DNA from 2 places in the Paenibacillus sp. ACRSA genome. Region 2 is predicted to be linked to the other one. Evidence: predicted binding sites of a transcription regulator. Region 2 holds the regulator's gene; the other holds the start of a gene.
The links. The regulator NrdR, encoded in region 2, represses ribonucleotide reductase genes. The targets are predictions, from matches to a motif close to AACACNATATATNGTGTT.

Region 1 (3,217 bases), 130 kb from region 2:
ATACTGATCCTTCACAAATGAGGTTACACCGTCATACAAAGCCTGTTCTTCGGGTGATAATTGTAGATTGACGTTGGAGACATTCCGCTTGGTGAACTGAACAGGCCCTTCGCCGCGTCTGTTACGAATCATGACTTTGGACAATTCATCCTTAAGCTGTTCTTGGTTTTTCGGAACGCGCTTATCCACGACGAAGTTGGCGGCAAAATCACCCTGACGCCCAAGCTGACCCGGCTTGAGCAGGTTAATCAGATTAAACAATTCACTCATGTCATTCTGCACGGGTGTCGCTGTAAGCAAAAGACAGTATTTTTTACGCAATTTAAGCATGAATTGATAGTTTGTTGTTTTCTTATTTTTGAGCTTATGAGCTTCATCGATAATAATCATGTCATAATCGATATTCAGTAACATGTCTTTGTGCGGATCACGCTTGGCAGTGTCCATGGAAGCAACAACAACTTCGTTTTGCCAGGAGTATGCTTTTTTCTGAGCAACGGCAGGAATGCCGAATTTCGAATTCAGCTCTCGTACCCATTGCAGTACAAGTGAGGCAGGAACAAGGATAAGCACTTTGGATACAAGACCACGAACCATATATTCTTTGAGGATAAGGCCGGCTTCAATCGTTTTACCCAGTCCCACTTCGTCGGCGAGAATGGCTCGGCCAGACATTTCAAATAACACTTTGCGCGCCGTGTCCATCTGGTGAGGGAGTGGGGTCAGACCTTGCAAATGCTTCAAACATTGGATTTCATCAAAATTGGGAATTAGATTCGTCTCTTCGGCCTGAATACCTAATTGAAAGAGTCGATAATCTCCCCAGGGTCCCCCTTTATCCAAACGGGATTCAAGCTGGGTAAGCCAGCTTCGATCAAACTCCAGCGGTACCGGCATTTCGGATATAGGCTGTTTGCTGTGGAGCGGGTTTTTCCGGTTCATGCTGCTACCTCCCATGCCATTCAAGATGACGTATATTCGTAGGTAATAGTATGGACGAATGAGAGAAAGTTCATAACCAGATTCAGAATTCTATATGCGCGGCTGTATTTTTCCAAAAAGTTCACAGAGTTCGTATTCATACGTCTGAGGGTGATTGAGGAAGCTTGTCCGAGTATCGATGAGTGCGGAGAACGGCTATGATATAAATCACATGGAAAATCAATATATGGTGTAATATACTTGAATATAATCACTATATGTGGTGTTTAGTCATAATTTAATCGTAGAGCAAAATTGAACCGTTACTGTTATTCCGGGGAGGCTGAGCGTGGCGATGAAAACGAACAAACAATCACACAAGTTAGAGGGACTAAGCGAGAAAATATTTCTAGACCGATATGCCTGGAAGAACGCAGATTCGAATCATGCAAAGATCGGGGATGTTGTATTGGTATTAACAAAGGATGACCCTAAATTTCCAACGAAGGAAGTTGGGGAGATTATAGAACGTGAGGGTCAGCTGGTTCAAGTGAGAACTCGAAGCGGAGAGATCGTCAAGACGGATGTAGAGAAGCTAACGCTTAATATAGAAAAGACACCTGAAGAGATGTGGGATCGCCTGGCTAAAGCGATGGCCTCCGTTGAATCCACCCCTGAACAACGAACGACATGGGAAGCTCGATTCCGTTCGGTCTTAGACGATTGGAAGCTCGTACCAGGAGGTCGGATTGCTGCGGGTGCTGGTGCAAGTGATGAACTCACGCTGTTTAATTGTTATGTTATCCCTTCGCCGCAGGATAGCCGCGGTGGCATTATGAAAACGTTGACTGAAATGACTGAGATTATGGCACGCGGAGGTGGCGTGGGGATTAATTTGTCTTCCTTGCGACCTCGCCGAGCCGTTGTTAAAGGGGTTAATGGTTCATCGAGCGGGTCCGTGTCCTGGGGTGGCTTGTTCAGTTATACTACCGGATTGATAGAACAAGGAGGAAGCCGGCGAGGCGCCTTAATGCTGATGATGAACGATTGGCACCCTGACGTGCTTGATTTTATTACGGTGAAACAAACGATGGGTCAGGTCACGAATGCGAACCTATCCGTATGTGTAAGTAATGGATTTATGGAAGCCGTTAAACAGGACGGTGACTGGGAGCTCGTTTTTCCAGATACAACTGACCCCAATTATGATAACGAGTGGAACGGAGATCTTCAGCAATGGAGAGATGCTGGTCGCTCGGTCATTCCTTATCGTACAGTTAAAGCGAGGGACATCTGGCATACCATTATTGAATCTGCTTGGAAATCTGCCGAGCCAGGCGTTGTATTTATGGAATATTATAATCAAATGTCGAACAGCTGGTATTTCAACCCGATTATCTGTACCAATCCATGTGGCGAACAGGGCTTGCCAGGGTGGGGTGTATGTAATCTGTCAGCAATCAATCTATCCAAATTCTATGACGCAGATGCAGATGATGTAGCTTGGAGAGAACTGGCAGAGACTACACGCGTTTCGGCGAGATTTTTGGATAATGTGATTGATGCGACGCCGTATCATTTTGAAGAGAATAGACAGAACCAGCAGCATGAACGTCGGGTGGGGCTTGGCACGATGGGACTCGCAGAGCTGATGATCAAACTTCGTATTCGATATGGCAGCCCGGAGTCGCTGGAATTTCTAGATAAGCTGTATGGATTCATTGCGAAGGAAGCCTATCTGGCATCGGCAGAGATCGCGGCTGAGAAGGGCTCGTTCCCTGCTTTTGAAGTAGGGCCATACCTACAGAGCGGTTTTATGAAAAGTATGGTTGCGACTTATCCGGAAGTGGGGGAGGCTATACGGAAACAGGGCATTCGTAATGTCACCCTAATCACTCAGGCTCCGACTGGAAGTACAGGAACGATGGTGGGTACATCAACAGGTATTGAACCCTATTTTGCTTTTAAGTATTTCCGTCAGAGCCGGCTTGGTTATGATGAACAGTTTGTACCGATCGCACAGGAGTGGCTGGATGCCCATCCAGATGAGTCCCTTCCAGCGTACTTTGTAACCGCGATGGATCTATCCGCTGAGAATCATATTCGCGTGCAAGCGGCCATTCAGCAGTGGGTGGATAGCTCTATATCCAAAACAGCAAACTGTCCAGCTGATTTTACGGTCGAAAATACTGCGCAGCTCTATGAACTTGCCTATGATCTGGGATGCAAAGGGGTTACGATCTACCGAGATGGCAGTAGGGATGTGCAGGTGTTATCCACTTCGAAGAAGGAAGAG
Region 2 (3,217 bases):
GTTATTGATAACAGTGGAGCATGGCACGATACAGAGCAGCAAGTCATCTCTTTCCTGCAAGGTAAGGGATTAATATGAAATGGCTACGTAAGAAGCGGGTACTGCTGTTGATGTTTGTTTCCTTCGTTCTAGTGCTGTTCTTGAATACGAACTGGATGGCTTGGTTCTACCCGATTCATTATAAGGAAGAGATTCGGGCACAATCTTATAGCTATGAAGTAGACCCGTTTCTAATTGCCTCAATTATTAAGGTAGAGACTAATTTCAAAACAAGCTTGGAATCTAAGCGTGGTGCCATTGGACTTATGCAACTCATGCCGGATACGGCCAATTGGATTATGGAGCAGGCCAAAATTCCGGGTACGTCATTAGAAGAACTGAAGCATAAACCTGAGAGGAACATTCAGCTTGGTACTTGGTATCTGAAGAACTTGTCCGATCAGTTTGATGGCAATGAGGCGGTCATGATTGCTGCGTATAATGCGGGACCAGGTAAGGTAAGTAGCTGGCTCCGAGATGGAGTGTGGGATGGGTCATTTGATACAGTCAAGGACATTCCTTTTGGGGAAACCCGGCACTATGTACAACGCGTCATTTATTATTATAATCAATATGTTAAGATCTATAATACGTTCTAGTTCGGATATATCGTGTGATGCTGTAGCTAGATGCAGGTAAGTGTGTGAAAATGTATGGTTCTCATGCACGGTACAAGAGTCGGTTATAATAGTAGAAGCACAGAGCAGACCGGTTGTTCACCGGTCGCCCCATGCTCCTCTATAATACCGTATTACGATGCAGATATTATTGGTATTGACCTGCCAATTGCTGTTCTGCAATTGTTACCAGACGCTTCGTGATGTATCCACCGATCGAACCGTTCTCGTAAGAAGTCATGTTACCTTGGTATCCGTCTTGTGGGATGCTGATTCCGAGTTCTTGAGCAACTTCGTATTTCAGTTGTTCCAGGGCTGCGGAAGCTTTAGTTACCACCAAGTTGTTGGAGTTACCGTTGCTTTGTGCCATTGCTGTTCACCTCCTCGCGGTTGGTAAAAGTATTATGTGTCGTAGATACCATTTTCATTACAAAATGCTTACAGGGAACTTATGGAAAAAAGTCAAACATGGGAAGTGACCAAAAAATGAAATGTCCTTATTGTGCTTTTATGGGCACCAAGGTGCTTGATTCCCGTCCGGCCAATGAAGCAAAATCCATTCGTCGCCGTCGGGAATGCGAGCAATGTAGCCGCCGATTTACCACATTTGAGATGGTGGAAGAAACACCGCTGATTGTTATTAAGAAAGATGGAAGCCGAGAAGAGTTCAGTCGGGATAAAATACTCCGCGGACTTATTCGCGCATGTGAGAAACGTCCAGTCTCGGTGGAGACACTTGAGATGATGGTTTCTGAAGTAGAGAAGTCTTTGCGTAATACCGCTGATGCGGAAGTGGAAAGTCGCCAGATTGGCGAATTATTGATGGAACAGCTCTTTCCCGTGGATGAAGTGGCATATGTTCGCTTTGCTTCGGTGTACCGTCAATTCAAAGATATCAATATGTTCATGAAAGAATTGAAATCATTGCTGTCCAAAGAAGACCTGGAGGATTAGATTCCTGGGGCAAAGGGAGAAGAGCAAGCTGGGGTTACGATACGTCATCATGATTGTGTTCCAGGTAGGAAGATTGTTCTTCTCCAGATCCTTTGGGCTGTGTTGAGCGAATAGAAAAAGATATTGACAGTAAAACAGGTATTGAATATGATAAAGGGGTCGCCTACGCAATATTGCATTGGTGGACAAGTTATCATTGTATATCCTGGGGCCTTAGCTCAGCTGGGAGAGCGCATCGCTGGCAGCGATGAGGTCAGGGGTTCGATCCCCCTAGGCTCCATAACTAAAGAGAACCCGCCAAACACAAGGACTGTCTAGTGTTTGGCGGGTTTTTGCCTTGTTAAAGTGCAGTTTTCAGATGCAAGAAATTCAGTGCACACGAAAAAATTAAAAGGTGACGCTTCTATCACTAAAGGAAGCCTCTACTTTCACACCCGCGTGCAGCTCCCAGCACTCGGTGCCGCGCTTCATGACAAGGACAGTCAGCTTGAATAAATGTAGTAGAACCCATATAAGGGTTCTGATATGATGATGGAAGGTTTATAAGTTTATATCACAGAAGCAACTAAATATGATAGTAAAGGAGTGAGCTTTTCTTTAGGAACATCTTGCGGAGAGATACATAGTTAAAGCTAGAGGGACATTCATTTTTTAGATCAAAGACTTTTGTAACAATAGCTACTAAGAGAATGGGGAATAACAGAGATGAAACGAAATGTATTGCGATGCGCTGCTGTGATGATGATGTGGGTTGTGATATTCATGCTCACGCCTAATCTGACATCAGCAGCGGGACTTCATTTTCCAGAACGGGATGAAGTCAAGCGAACATGGAATCAATTGCAAGACATGAACACTGAATTAAAGACTTATGATACCGAACCTTCCTTTAAAGCACCCTATGAGATCGGAAAAGTGAATCAGACGATGCTTGAACAAGCCTTGTTAGCTACGAATCTGGTTCGTGCCTTGGCTGGGTTGCCAAGTGATGTGCAGTTGGATAACGAATTGAATGAGTTGGCACAGCATGGTGCGGTCTTACTGGCAGCTACCGATAAGCTATCTCACTACCCAGAGAAGCCAGCGGATATGACGGATGATTTTTATAACAAAGGCTATCAATCCACCAAAAGCAGCAACCTGTCAAGCGGGAGGGAAAATCTAAGCAGCAATGTACTTAAAGGTTATATGCCAGATATAGGCAGGAATGCAGATCGCGTAGGACATCGTCGTTGGGTGCTTAATCCTTCCTTGCAGAAGGTAGGTTTTGGTCTAGCTGGTGAATATGGTTCTATGCAGGTGTTCGATAAGTCTCGTACAGAGGCAGTGAATTATGATTACATCGCATGGCCGGCAGCAGATTTCCCGCAGCAATTATTCGGCGGTTCTCACCCATGGTCTGTGACTTTGAATCCCGACAAGTATGAGAAGCCTTCTTTGCAGAATGTAAAGGTACAAGTAACTGATGTACAAAGCCAGAAAAAATGGACGTTAGACAGTACAAATAATGATCTAAACAAGGATCTCTACCTCAATGTGGAATTGAGTGGGTTCGGGGTGTCTAATGCAATCATTTTCCGTTTGGACGATGTACAGCAGTATACAGG

Region 1: a site for NrdR is predicted at 1,192-1,209, ahead of MH215_RS08675 (adenosylcobalamin-dependent ribonucleoside-diphosphate reductase). Genes of this name have one in related genera too.

Annotation. Positions count from the first base shown of each region.
Region 1 covers NZ_JAKRNP010000002.1:840,556-843,772, reverse strand. The annotation lists gene MH215_RS08680 (DEAD/DEAH box helicase) at 1-942, opposite strand, end outside; gene MH215_RS08675 (adenosylcobalamin-dependent ribonucleoside-diphosphate reductase) at 1,277-3,217, shown strand, end outside.
Region 2 covers NZ_JAKRNP010000002.1:967,525-970,741, reverse strand. The annotation lists gene coaE (dephospho-CoA kinase) at 1-78, shown strand, start outside; gene MH215_RS09325 (lytic transglycosylase domain-containing protein) at 75-638, shown strand; gene MH215_RS09320 (alpha/beta-type small acid-soluble spore protein) at 805-1,026, opposite strand; gene nrdR (transcriptional regulator NrdR) at 1,143-1,610, shown strand; tRNA gene MH215_RS09310 (tRNA-Ala) at 1,818-1,890, shown strand; gene MH215_RS09305 (stalk domain-containing protein) at 2,316-3,217, shown strand, end outside.